4 regions of the Ideonella azotifigens genome follow, and region 2 is predicted to be linked to each of the others. Evidence: predicted binding sites of a transcription regulator. Region 2 holds the regulator's gene; each other region holds the start of a gene.
What was found. Region 2 encodes FNR, which switches genes on or off when oxygen is low (the NO sensors DNR and NnrR bind a similar motif). Its sites were predicted from a motif close to TTGATNNNNATCAA; they were not measured.
Positions count from the first base shown of each region.

Region 1: LRH25_RS25170 (universal stress protein) is a predicted target of FNR. The motif match lies at 1,152-1,165, and genes of this name have one in related genera.
Region 3: ubiM (5-demethoxyubiquinol-8 5-hydroxylase UbiM) is a predicted target of FNR. The motif match lies at 1,507-1,520, and genes of this name have one in related genera.
Region 4: LRH25_RS24540 (universal stress protein) is a predicted target of FNR. The motif match lies at 1,707-1,720, and genes of this name have one in related genera.

Region 1 covers NZ_JAJNKD010000015.1:144,426-147,742, reverse strand. Annotated here, with positions in the region: gene LRH25_RS25180 (DMT family transporter) at 1-232, shown strand, start outside; gene LRH25_RS25175 (sulfurtransferase) at 250-1,119, shown strand; gene LRH25_RS25170 (universal stress protein) at 1,240-1,674, shown strand; gene LRH25_RS25165 (ZIP family metal transporter) at 1,821-2,597, opposite strand; gene LRH25_RS25160 (dienelactone hydrolase family protein) at 2,678-3,317, opposite strand, start outside.
Region 2 covers NZ_JAJNKD010000004.1:423,355-426,671, forward strand. Annotated here, with positions in the region: gene LRH25_RS12380 (sulfite exporter TauE/SafE family protein) at 1-37, opposite strand, end outside; gene hemN (oxygen-independent coproporphyrinogen III oxidase) at 45-1,478, opposite strand; gene fnr (fumarate/nitrate reduction transcriptional regulator Fnr) at 1,599-2,339, shown strand; gene LRH25_RS12395 (hypothetical protein) at 2,398-2,718, opposite strand; gene LRH25_RS12400 (hypothetical protein) at 2,693-2,926, opposite strand; gene ccoG (cytochrome c oxidase accessory protein CcoG) at 2,950-3,317, opposite strand, start outside.
Region 3 covers NZ_JAJNKD010000016.1:90,283-93,599, reverse strand. Annotated here, with positions in the region: gene LRH25_RS25675 (disulfide bond formation protein B) at 1-36, shown strand, start outside; gene LRH25_RS25670 (HD-GYP domain-containing protein) at 158-1,390, opposite strand; gene ubiM (5-demethoxyubiquinol-8 5-hydroxylase UbiM) at 1,593-2,789, shown strand; gene parC (DNA topoisomerase IV subunit A) at 2,802-3,317, opposite strand, start outside.
Region 4 covers NZ_JAJNKD010000015.1:680-3,996, forward strand. Annotated here, with positions in the region: gene LRH25_RS24535 (TonB family protein) at 1-260, opposite strand, end outside; gene LRH25_RS24540 (universal stress protein) at 1,110-1,538, opposite strand; tRNA gene LRH25_RS24545 (tRNA-Ala) at 1,902-1,977, opposite strand; gene LRH25_RS24550 (hypothetical protein) at 2,044-2,850, opposite strand; gene LRH25_RS24555 (TolC family protein) at 3,062-3,317, shown strand, end outside.

The DNA of each region.
Region 1 (3,317 bases), on a different contig from region 2:
CAGCGCGCAGATCCTGATGACACGCGCCTATGCCATCGGCCGGGTGCTGACCAATGCCAGCCTGCAGTACCTGGGCATCGCCTGGTCCTTCCTGTTTGGCGTGCTGGTGTTCCATGACCCCATCACCGGCTCGGCCCTGATGGGCATGGGCCTGATCATTGCCGCCGGCCTGGCCGCCACGCTGCTGCGCCACAAGGCCGCACCGGACGCACCCGAGCCAACCGACACCTGACCAAGGAGCACCGCACCATGAGCACCGCCGCCAAGCCCTGGGCCCCGCTGATCACCGCCGAGCAGCTGCAAGCGCTGCTGCAGCAAACGCCGCCACCGCTGCTGCTGGACTGCAGCTTCGACCTGGCGGACAGCGGTGCCGGCGAGCGCGCCTTCCTGGACCGGCACATTGCCGGCGCGCGCTACGCACACCTGGAGCACGAACTCAGCGCGCCCAAGAGTCCGGAAGGCTCGATCCGCGGCGGTCGCCATCCGCTGCCCACGCGCGAGGCCTTTGCAGAAGTCGCTGCGAGCTGGGGCCTGACGCCCGAGCGCGGTGTCGTCTGCTATGACCAGCAAGGCGGCCCGTATGCCGCGCGCGCCTGGTGGATGCTGCGCTGGCTCGGCCATGGCGCCGTAGCCGTGCTGGACGGCGGCCTGGCCGCGTGGCAGGCCGCAGGTGGCCCTGTCGAAAGTGGCGAAGCAGCGCCAGCCCAACCCGCGTCAAGCTACCCGCTGGGCGACACGACGATGCCGACCGTGCAGGCCGACACGCTGCTGCGCCAGCTCGGCCGGGTCACAGTGCTGGACGCGCGGGCCGGCGAACGCTTCCGCGGCGAGACCGAACCGCTGGACGCCGTGGCGGGCCACATCCCTGGTGCACTGAACCGCTTCTTCAAGGACAACCTGGGCTCGGATGGCCGCTTCCTGCCGGCGGCGGCGCTGCGCGCCACCTTCGAAGCCATGGGCCTGAAACCCGGGCAGGTGGTGAACCAGTGCGGCTCCGGCGTCACCGCCTGCCACAACCTGCTGGCGCTGGAACATGCCGGCATGAACGGCTCGGCCCTCTACCCTGGCTCGTGGAGCGAGTGGTCAGCCGACCCGGCCCGGCCTGTCGCCAGGAGTTGAAACAGGCGGCACTCCGTTTGCCCCTGTTGGGCTTGAGGCAGATCAAGCCCTTGCCACGAGGCAGGGCCACACTGTCGGCACCCGACCCACGGGTCGCCAGCTCGCCAGAAGGAGTGCAGCATGTACCAACATATCCTGGTCCCCACAGACGGTTCCGACATCACCGCCCAGGCCGTCCTGGCCGCCACCACGCTGGCCCGCACGCTGGGCGCCAAGCTGACCACCATCAGCGTCAAGGAGCCCTTCCCCTACAGCGCCATCAGCGAAATGCAGCCGGTGCCGCCGCAGGAGTTCTATGACGCGCAGGAGCGCATTGCTGCCGCCCGCGTCAAGGTCGTGACCGACGCCGCAGCCGCCGCTGGCGTGCCCTGCACCGCCTTCACCGTCGAAGCCGTGCACGCCTGGGAAGCCATCGTCGACCTGGCCAAGGACAAGGGCTGCGACCTGATCGTGATGGCCTCCCACGGCCGCCGCGGCGTCAGCGCGCTGCTGCTGGGCAGCGAGACGCAGAAGGTCTTGACGCACTGCAAGATCCCGGTGCTCGTCGTCAAATGAATTGCACCAAGGCCGCCGTTCGCGGGTAGCAGCGTCAGCCACGTGGCTTGTTGCGCCAACAGCGCAGCGGCGCCGGGCCGCCCCAAGCGGCTGCGCCAACCCGCCCGGCGGGTGGTCTTGCGTACTCGCGAGACCGGGTGCCCCATTCAATCGTGCATGAAGCTGATGGCGAATGAGACCAAGAGCAGGCCGGCGCCGATCCAGACAATCTGCGACACCAGGTCGCGCCAGGGCAGGCGCTTTTGCATCTGCGGCAGTAGGTCGGCCACGGCCACGTAGATGAAGCTGCTGGACGCGGCCACCATCAGGTACGGCATCACGCCGATCCACGCGCCCACCACGTAGTAGCCCAGCACGCCACCGACCACGGCCGCGAGGCCGGACAGCGCGTTGTAGAACAGCGCACGCTTGCGGCTCAGCCCGGCGTTGATCAGCACGATGGTGTCGCCGACTTCCTGCGGGATCTCGTGCAGGATGATGGCGATCGAGGTGGTCAGCCCCAGGTGCGGGTCGGCCAGGAAAGCGGCGGCAATGATCACGCCATCGCAGAAGTTGTGGATGCTGTCGCCCAGCAGCACGCTGAAGCCGCCGCGGCCGGCCCGTTCGGCATCGAAATGATGGTGGTGGTGGTGCCCGTCACCTTCGTGGTGATGATCGTGCCGGTACAGCTCGGCCTTCTCCAGCAGGAAGAAGAACAGCAACCCGCCCAGCAGCACCGCGAACAGCGTGTGCGGCTCGGCCTTGCCGCCCTCGAAGGCCTCCGGCATGACGTGCAGCAGCGCGGTGCCCAACAGCACACCGGCCGACAGGCTGACCAGGTGCTTGACCAGCTTGCTCAGCACGGCAAAGGTCAGCGAAGCAGCCACGACCACCGACAGCACGCCGCCGATTAGCGTGGACATCACAATGTAGAACAGCGTCATGGGTCAGACAAAAACAAAGCCGCGCCCGGGAGGGACGCGGCTGGAAGCCGGCAAGGATGCGAAGACTGCTGCGAAAGGACTCAGGCCACGCCGTGGCTGCGGAACCAGGCGCTGCAGCGCTGCCAGCCATCGTCGGCGGCAGACTTCAGGTAGCTGGCCCGGTAGTCCGCATTGAAGGCATGGCCGGCTTCGGGGTAGACCACGAACTCGGACTGTTTCGCCGCAGGGCTGCCACTGGCCAACGCCTTTTTCATCGTATCAACCGTGTCAAGCGTGATGCCGGTGTCCTTGCCGCCGTACAGGCCCAGCACCGGCGCCTTCAGCTCGCCCACCAGGTCCACCGGGTTCTTCGGCGACAGCGCATTCGGCTCGCCCACCAGTCGGCCATACCAGGCCACGCCCGCCTTCACCGCCGGGTTGTGCGCGGCGTACAGCCAGGTGATGCGGCCGCCCCAGCAAAAGCCGGTGATGCCCAGCTTGCTGGTGTCCATGCCCTGCGCCTTGGCCCAGGCGACGGTGGCGTCCAGGTCGCCCATGACCTGCGCGTCCGGCACCTTGGCGACGACCTCGCTGATCAGCTTGGCGATCTCGCCGTAGCTGCCCGGGTCACCCTGGCGCACGAACAGCTCGGGCGCAATCGCGCAGTAGCCCAGCTTCGCAAAGCGCCGCGCAACGTCGGCAATGTGCTCATGCACGCCGAAGATCTCGCTGATCACCAGG
Region 2 (3,317 bases):
GGCCAGCAAGCACCAGCGGCAACATGGCAGCGGTCATCAGGCGCTCAAATCATCCTGGAGAAACGCTCGCGCTGGCGGTCGGTCTGCAGGTAGCGGTCGAAGACCATGGCCACTGCGCGCACCACGTACCAGCCGGTGGCGGTGACCTGCAAGGCATCCGGCTCGATCTCGACCAACCCTGCCTCGGCCAGCGGCGCCAGCTGCTGCAGCTCGGTGGCGAAGTAGCTGCGCATGTCCATCAGGTGAGCGAGTTCGATGGATTCGAAGTCGACCCGGCCCTGGCACATCAGCGCCATGATGACGGCGCGCCGCACCAGGTCGTCCCTCACCAGCGCCACGCCGCGCTGCACCGGCAGTTCGCCCTGGCGCAGCGCGTCGTAGTACTCGGGCAGGGTCTTGGCGTTCTGGTGGTAGCTCGCGCCCACGCGGCCGATGGCCGACACGCCCAGGCCGATCAGGTCGCAATCGGGCTGGGTGCTGTAGCCCTGGAAATTGCGGTGCAGCCGACCTTCGCGCTTGGCCACGGCAAGAGGATCGTCCGGCAGCGCGAAGTGGTCCATGCCCACATAGGTGTAGCCGCGACCCAGCAAGCCGGCGATGGCACCGCCCAGCATTTCCACACGTTGCGCGGCGCTGGGCAGCTGCAGGGTGTCGATGCGGCGCTGCGGCTTGAAGCGCTGCGGCAGGTGGGCATAGGCGTACAGCGCCAGGCGGTCCGGCCGCAGTTCGCCGATCTGCGCAATGGTGCGCGCGAAGCTGGCCGGCGTCTGCTGCGGCAGGCCGTAGATCAGGTCGGCATTGATGGAGGCGAAGCCCAGTTCGCGCGCGCTGACCATCAAGGCTTTCACGCTTTCGAACGGCTGCACGCGGTGCACCGCCTGCTGCACCTGCGGATCGAAGTCCTGCACGCCGAAGCTGATGCGGTTGAAGCCCAGTGTGCGCAGGTGGGCCAGGCGCTCGGCGCTGACGGTGCGCGGGTCGACCTCGATCGAGAGCTCCGCACCCTCGGTGAAGCCGAAGGCGGCGCGCAGCGAGGCCAGCAGGCGGCCCAGCTCCTCGTCGGACAGGAAGGTCGGCGAGCCGCCGCCCAGGTGCAGCTGCGAGACCAGCTGCGAAGCCGACGGGCCGTCGCCCAGTGCGGCGCGCACCAGGCCGATCTCGGTGTCCAGCGCCTGCAGGTATTCGGTGGCGCGCTCGTGGTGGCGGGTGATGACCTTGTTGCAGGCGCAGTAGTAGCAGACCGACTCGCAGAACGGGATGTGCACGTAGACCGACAGCGGCCCGCCCAGCGCCGCGCCGCCGCCGCGCAACGCCAGCGCTCGGCGGCACTCGGCCGGGCCGAAGGCTTCGACGAAGCGGTCTGCCGTGGGGTAGGAGGTGTAGCGCGGGCCGGGGGCGTCGAAGCGCCGCAGCAAGGCCTCGGGCAGCAGCGGCGACGCCTGCTCTGCGCCAGCGGAGGTCGACGAAAGGACTGTCATGCCCGGCATGCTGCCCGGCACCGGCCTTGGCCGGCTTGATCTGGCGCAAGCGCCCACAGCAGCCGGGCTTGAACAATCAGGTCCCGGACCTTTGTTGTCTCACATCAAGACTGCCCCGCCATGATTCCCCTGACCGATGCCTGCGCCGCCCAGGCCAAGCCCAATGTGGCCTGCTCACACTGCAATCTGCGCGAGCTGTGCCTGCCGGTGGGCATTCCGGACGACGAACTGCAACGCCTGGACGGCATGGTTGCCACCCGCCGCAGCGTGCGCCGCGGCCACACGCTGTTTCGCCACGGCGATCCGTTCGAAGCGGTCTACGCGGTGCGCACCGGCTTCTTCAAGACCCGCATCACGCCTGAAGACGGACGCGACCAGGTCACCGGCTTCCAGATGGCAGGCGAATTGCTGGGGCTGGACGGCATTGGCAACGACCACCATGCCTGCGACGCCGTGGCGCTGGAGGACTCTCAGGTCTGCGTGATTCCCTACAGCCAGCTCACGCAGCTCTCGCGCGAATTCCCCGGCCTGCAGCGCCAGTTCCACAAGATCATGAGCCGCGAGATCGTGCGCGACCATGGCGTGATGCTGCTGCTGGGCAGCATGCGAGCCGAAGAGCGCCTGGCAGTGTTCCTGCTGAACCTCTCGCAGCGGCTCAAGGCGCGCGGCTTCTCGCCCTCGTCACTTGTGCTGCGCATGACACGCGAGGAGATTGGCACCTACCTGGGCCTGAAGCTGGAGACCGTGAGCCGCTGCTTCTCGAAGTTCCAGGAAGACGGCGTGCTGGCGGTACGCCAGCGGCAGATCGACGTGCTGGACCCCGAGGCCTTGCAGCGCCTGGTAAACAACGCGCACGGCTGATCCAGCCGAGCCGCGGCGGTGCCACCCCCCTGCGTGACACGCTCCGCGGCGCCAGCGGTCATTCGGGCGCCGCCTCGCGCTCGCGCCGCAAGCCGCCCACCAGCCACAAAGTAGCGGCCGACGAAATGGCGGTCGTGACCCAGAAGACCAGGAATGCCAGCGAACAGATGGCGTTGCGCGACCATTCGGATTCGCCGCTGCCTGGCAGGTCGTGCACGCTGCCGGGGTCCACGAAGGCGAACATCAGGCCGGCGAGCAGGCCCGCCATCACGAATGCAGGCCAGAGCACCAGCAGCAGCCTGCTGCGAAGCCTGGGCCGGAAAGCGACGGTGCGCTCCTCCGGCTCGTCTTCCTCAACGGCGTGCGGGGCTGGCAGCATGATTGCGCGCCTGCATGGCATCGGTCGTGGCCCCCTGCTCTGCGCTGCCCGCCTCCAGCAGCGGCCGGTCCCGGCCGTGCAGCGCCAGGCCGAAGGTGGCGAAGCTCGCCACCACCACGAGGGCGGGGCCGCCAAACACCATCCAGGCAGTGGGCACCCGCCACCAGGGCAAGGTCGGTTGAAACTGTTCGATGGGCCTTGCCTTCATGGCTTGTCTCCTTGTTGGCGGAATCAGCGGGGGATCACAAACGAGGACTTTTCGCTCACCGCGGCACCCGCGGCGCCCAGCGGCGACACCTCGAAACGGATCGGGTGGGCGCCCGGTTTCAAGGCCGCCGCCTGCTCGGGCGGCACCCGCACCGCGAGCGTCACCCAGCGGGCTTCGGCAGGCAGCAGGCTGACCTCCGGGCTGCCGGACAGCACAGCGCCGGGAATGCCCTGCACTGCCACGTGATAGCGCTGTGGCTGCTCGGTGGCATTCATCAACTGCAGCCGGAAGACGTTCTCGACCAGGCCGTCTTCAACGATGCGCGCCAGCGTGGCGCGGTCGCGCACCACGTCCACCTTCAGCGTGCGGCGCAGACTGAGGCTGGTGACAA
Region 3 (3,317 bases), on a different contig from region 2:
GGCTTGATCTGGGTGCAGACGCTGCGCCGGGTCTGAGAGGGCCCCCAGACCTGCCGCTTCGCGTCAGGCCCCCCGAGGGGGATGAGAAAACTTGGGGCGGCCCGGCGTTTTCTCATGAGCCAACGGGCCGGTGCGTGGCGCCGGCTCGCTCGCCTCGTCAGTCCAGCAGCCAGAGCTGCTCGAGGTCGGCAAAGCGCCAGGCGTCAGGCACCTCGGGGCCGAGGATGCGGTTCTTGGCCGAGCCATCGGCCAGGTCCAGCACATAAGGCGTGATGCGGTGCCGCTCGCCAATGTCGTAGAAGACACGCACACGCGGCGTCAACAGCGCGCTGCTGTTGAGCGCCAGCACCACGGCCAGGTGCTCTGACTGCAGCCGCACCAGCGAACCCACCGGGTAGATGCCCACGGCCTTGACGAAATGCTGGAACACGGCGTTGTCGAACTGCCCCTTGGCCTGGGCCATTTGCCGCATCGCGTCGCCCGGGTCCCAGGGCGTGCGGTAAGGCCGGCGTGAGGTCACCGCGTCGTACACATCGCAGACCGCGGCCATGCGGGCCAGCACGCCAATGCGCTCTCCCGCCTGCGCGTCCGGATAGCCGCTGCCGTCCACCCGTTCGTGGTGATGCAGGCAGGCGTTCAGCACGGCCGGGCTGTAGCCGCCTTCGGCCTTGAGCATGTCGTGGCTGTGGCGCACATGGGTCTTCATCAGCGCCAGTTCTTCGGGACTGAGCCGGCCGGGCTTGTTCAACAGCTCGGTCGGCAGCGCCGCCTTGCCAATGTCCAGCACCAGCCCGGCCAGCCCGGCTTCGCGCACCATGGCCGGCGGCAGCCCCATCTGGCGGGCCAGGCCGACCATCAGCGCGCACACCGCCACCGCGTGCATGTAGGTGTAGTCGTCCACCGTCTTCAGCCGGGCCACGCTGGCCAGCGCCCCGGGCTTGCGGGACATCGCATCGACGATGCCCTCGACCACCGGCAGGCAGGTCTTGGCGTCCACCGCCTGGCCCAGGCGGGCTGCGTCGAAAAGGCCCATCACGCTGCCCATGGCCTGCCGGCTGACCTGCAGGGCATCGGTGTAGCGAGGCCCCACCGGGTCCAGCGCCGGATGCGGCAAGGGCAGAGGCGAGTCCTCTTCTTCGGCCGGCGTTGCCAAGGCCTCTGCGCCGACGACCGCCACCGCGTCTTTGGCCTCGTCTGCCAGAGGCACGTCCAGGCCGCGTTCGGTGTCGATGACGACTTCGGCAATGCCGGCTTCGAGGATGCGCGCAATGTCCCGCTGGTCACGCAGCAGGAATTTGGAACGCCAGAACGGATGATCCATCCACGAGCCGGTGAGCTGGTGGAGGAACATGCCCAGTTGCAACTGAGGGGAAGGTATGGTCTTCAGCACGAGGGCAGCATGCCACGTCGGCTGTGAGGGCAATCACCGGAAAAGACGGGCGGAAGTAGACACCCGTGCGGAGGCAAGCCCTCTTCGAACCGGCCGCGGCAATGCGTGAATGGGTCGTGAGGCAGATCAAACGCCACGCTGGAAGGTGCCGCTAAGGTGCGGTGGTTCCTCACGCGCAGCTCTCGCGCCGAAAGCCTTGCCCATGCCCCACGCCTCCGCCGCATCTGTTGACGTGCTGATCGCCGGCGCCGGCCCCGCAGGACTTGCACTGGCCATTGCCCTGGCCCGCCAAGGCCTGCGCATCACCGTGCTGGAACAGGCGCCCTGGGCCGCATTGGCCAAGCCGGCGGAAGACGGACGGGACATCGCGCTCACACACCGCTCGCGGCGAATCCTGGAGGAGTTGGGCATTTGGCAGCGTCTTCCCGCCGCCGAGATTGCGCCGCTGCGCCAGGCCCATGTGCACGACGGCGGCATGCCGTGGCCGCTGCAATTCGATGCACGCAGCGACGGGCACGAGGCCCTGGGCTGGCTGGTGCCGAACCACCGCCTGCGGGAAGCCGCCTGGGCCGTGGCGCAACACACGCCCGGCGTCCAGGTCGAAACGCAGGCCTGCGTCGTTCGATTTGAGGCACAGCCGGCAGTGGCCGTGCTGGACACTGCCGACGGCCGCCGCTGGCAGGCGCCGCTGGTGGTGGCCGCGGACAGCCGCTTTTCCGCGCTGCGCCGGATGGCGGGATTGCCGGCCCGCTCGCTGGATTTCGGCCGCACCGCCATCGTCTGCCGGGTTGCCCACACCTTGCCGCACCAGGGCATTGCCCACGAATGTTTTCGCTACGGCCTGACCCTGGCCATGTTGCCCATGGCAGGTCTGCAAAGCTCCGCGGTGCTGACCGTGCGCCAGGCAGAGGCCGCTGGCTGGCTGGACATGGACGACCAATCCTTCGCCGCACGACTCACCGAGCAGTTCGGACCGTCGCTGGGCGGCTTGCACCTGGCCGGGCAGCGGCATGCCTACCCGCTGGTGGCCGTGCAGGCCTTGCGGCTGGTGGGCCCGCGCATCGCACTGATCGGGGACGCGGCGGTCGGCATGCACCCGGTCACCGCGCACGGCTTCAACTTCGGGCTCTACGGCGTGCAGACCTTGACACGCGAAGTGGCGGCTGCGTTCCGGGCCTGCGGCGATGTCGGCGATGCCCGGGCCCTGCAGCGCTACGCGGCCGAACACCAGCGCACCACCTGGCCGGTCTATCACGGCACCAATGGCGTGGCACAGCTGTTCACAGACGACCGGCCCGCCGCCCGCGCGGCGCGCAAGGTCGTGCTGTGGCTGGCCCAGGTGTTGCCGCCGGTGCGACGCGCCGTGACGCGCCAACTCACCGGCGCAACACCCGCCTGAGCCTGCAGCCGATCAGCCCGCCTGCACCTGGGTTGGCTTCAATACCGCCTCGACCTTGCTGCCCTTGCGCGCACGCTTGCCCTGGTGGCTGGCCAGCGCTGCGCCCTTGATGATTTCATCCTTGGGCTTGCCGCCGCGACCCGCGCCGATCACGCGCAGCTGATCGGCAAACACGGCCACCGAAACCAGCGGATCCTTCGCGTCCACGTCCATCAGCGTCAAGCCCTTGCCGCCATTGGACTGCAGCTTCAGCTCAGCCAGGGGGAAGGTCAGCAGCCGGCCGCTCATCGCCAGGCAGGCCACGTTGACCTGGGCCGGCGCGACGGCAGTCGGCGGCAGCAAGCGGTCGCTGGCCTCCAGCGTCAGGAAGCTCTTGCCGGCTTTCTGGCGGCTGTTCAGGTCGGCCAGGCGCGCCAGCAGGCCAAAGCCGCCGGTGTTGGCCAGCAGCACGATCTGCTCGGGCACGCCGGCAAAGTAGTGCGCAATCTGGCTGCCGGCTTCGAGGTCGATCAGGCTGGTCATCGGCAC
Region 4 (3,317 bases), on a different contig from region 2:
ACCTGCACTTCCGGCGGTGGCACGAAGGCTGGCGGCGGCGGCAGGTTCTTGGGCGGCGGCGGCAGGTTCTCCGGCGGCGGCGGTGGCGGCGGCTTGATCTCTTCGATCAGCTTGGTCTCCACCGGCTTGATGGCGACCTCCACGACCCGACGTGCCAAGCCACTCACCAGGGCGTAGCCCAGCAAAACGTGCAGCACGATCACCACCATCAGCCCCACAGGGTGCTTGCGGGGGCTGCGCTGCGATTCAGCGAAATCCACTCATTCCTCCAGTCGCCCTCGAAGGACGCTGTCTTTCTCATCGGCAACGGCCTTTTGGGCCGCGAAAAACGCCACTATAGCGGGCAATTTCTGCCTGCCATTACAGGCTTGACCCTAATGATTCACGGCAAAACCGGCTTCAGCCCTTGTAACCAGCCGGTTGAAAGGGCTGTTTGCCGAGTGTTGCAGTGCTTCAGTCGCGGTCAGCCGCAGCACTTGGACAAAGCGGATCCTGGAAGCGATTTTTGTGCCAGTGCTCCTTCCCAACCGGGCACCAACTTGGCGCATTTGCCGCTTTGACTCGGGACAAGAGGCAAACCGCGTGCCGCGGCGCGTGGCGCAGAAAGGGAATTCCCCCTGCAGGTGCAAGGAGGCGTGACCAGACGCGGCTGCGCGCTAAATTGCCTGATCGTCGCCAACGGCGCCGGAAGAGTTTGACAGCCTCGAACCACAGCAGGCCCGGCCTGGCCATGCAGTCTGCCGCCAGCAGCGCCACAGTAGCGGGCGCCGAGAACGAGAATGGTCCGCTGTAGGAGGTAATGGGCATACGGTGCCCAGTACGGCCAGCGTGCCCGCCACCACGGCCGAACTGGCGCTTGGAAGCGGCGTTGCCGAGCATGGCACGCGCACCCAGACCCTGGCGCCCGCATGCACCGCGAGCAAGGGCAGCCACATCGGTTCGGATGCCACCTTGCGTGCCGGCTTCAACACGCTGCGCAGCTTGCGCACCGCTGATTCGTTCGGCCCGTCGCGGGCCAGGCGCAGGCGAGCCTTGGCCTCGCTCAGCCGGTCGTCACCGACGGGCCAGTTGCCGCCGGCTTTCGGGATCGGCGGCGAAGACGCGGCGGTTCACTTCACAAGCACGACAGGCATTTCGGCGGTCGCCAGCACGCGCTGCGCGGCCGAGCCGAGCAGCAGGTCGGCGACGGCGCCGCGGCCTTTTGCGCCAAGCGCAATCAGGTCGAACTTGCCCGCCTTCGCGCAATGCACGATTTCCTGTGCGACGTGGCCTGTGCGCACTTCCATGTCGTGCTTGATGCCGGCCGAATCGAGCAGCTTCCTGGCGGGCTTGAGTTCCTTCTCGCTGAGTTCACGCAAGTAGTCGGCCACGGCCTCCTTGCCCACGAAGGCCTTGGCATGCCGCAGCCCGACATCGTCGTGCACGCTGATCAGGGTGACGGTGTTGCTGGTGGACGAGAGCGACTGCAGCAACTTGATGGCGTACTTGACGGCATGCAAGGCGGGCTTCGAGCCATCGGTGGCGACGAGAATTTTCATGCGGGCATCCTGTCTGATGCGGCACTGTCCTGCTCATCGAGCGGGGGCATGCGCCGCAAGGGCTTGTATTGGGCAATGTGGTGAGGAAGCAGCCCTGGCTGGCAGACGGATCGGCAGGCAACCAGTGCTGTGTCGCCCCGAGTTCAACACCGCCGCACCGGCGGTCGCTTGATCCAACGCAAACCAGCCAGCTGGCTGCGCGCAGACGCGCGAGCCGCCCGAATGGCGGATGCGTCGGTCTTGGTTTCGACAGGGAGGTGGACCCTGGTGGTTGGGCCCTGACGGGACACACGGGCCGGCCATGACGACGCCTCAGTGGTTCCAGGGAGCTCGCCGGATTCACGCTGAATCCTGGCGGAGCAGTGGTGGAGATGAGGAGGATCGAACTCCTGACCTTCGCATTGCGAACGCGACGCTCTCCCAGCTGAGCTACACCCCCACTGCAATTCAGTATAGCAGCGCGAAATTGGGCCGCAGAGGCGTGAATCTCAGCACTTTCACCGGGTTAGGCGCGAATCGAGCGCAGGTAGTCCAGCACCCTGGCGGTGCGCCATTCGGCGTCAAGCTGACAGCCCGCTGCACGGGCGCGCCGGCAGGCTTGCACAGCCTCTTGCCGCGTGTCCGTGGTCCAGGGGCGCAGGTCGGCCGGCAGGTCTGGCAACTGCAGTTCCGGTGGTGGCGCCGGGCCATCGCGCAGCCAGGCTTCGGCCTGCTGGAAAGCGTCGCGGCGCATCAGGTCGATCATGTAGTCGCAGGCCGACTGCAGCCCTGGCCGCAGCTTGCCGGCGCTGACCGTGATGATGGGCAGCAAGGGGGCGAGCGTCGGCACTAGGTGGTTGGCGTAGACCGTCGCGTGCCAGTAGCGCTCGGCCGTCTGGCGGAAGTGCGCCAGGTCGCGCACCGGCACCAAACCGGACTGTTCGATGGGCAGGATCTCGATCTGCGGTTTGGTGACGAACACCGTGTCGTTGGACACGTCCACGTACAGCGCGCCGAACTGGATCGCGTTCTGGAAATACTGCTCGCGCAGCACGCCCCAGATGCTGCGCACCACGCCCCCTTGGGCGACGAAGTCGTGCAATGCCTGCGTGACCGGATCGGCCGGCTTTGTCAGGCGTTGCGCCAGCCGGGCGTACAGGTCCTGCGTGATCTCCTCGCAGCGGCCGTATGGGTAGGCCTTGCCGCCGGCCAGCGGGAGGCGCTTGGCCAGCACCGCGTCTGTTTCGGCACGCAGGGCCAGGAAGTAAGGCATCAACTGGTCGGTCAACGGTCCCAGGCATTGGGCGGTCAGCGCCACCTGGGCGGCGTCCACGGGCACGATTTCCTGGGGCAGGCATGGCTTCACACAGTCGATTCTGCAACGCATCCGCGCCGCCGGGCCGATGGGCGGTCGCCAGAGACAGAGGTGTTTCGCCCCGCTTCTGTGCACCCTTGCTTGCGCCCAGCCTTCCTATGCTGCGAGCTCGGTCTCACACGCTTTGCGCACGGCCCTGCGGCGCTTCGAACTTCCTACAAGAATCACCATGCTTGCATTTGCCAAGACCTTGCTCGTGGCTGCCGCGGCGCTCGCCCTGAGTGCCTGCGCCTCGCTGCAGCCGCAGCCGCTGGCCGGCGCCGAGATCAGCGACATCACCCAGGCCGACAAGCTCGCGCTGCAGCAGAACGCCGCGCCGTTGGACGGCCCGTTGAGCCTCGAAGCCGCCATTGCCCGGGCCCTCAAGTACAACGCCGAGCGCCGCGTGCGCCGCATGGAAGAGGTGGTGGCTTTTGGCGGGCTGG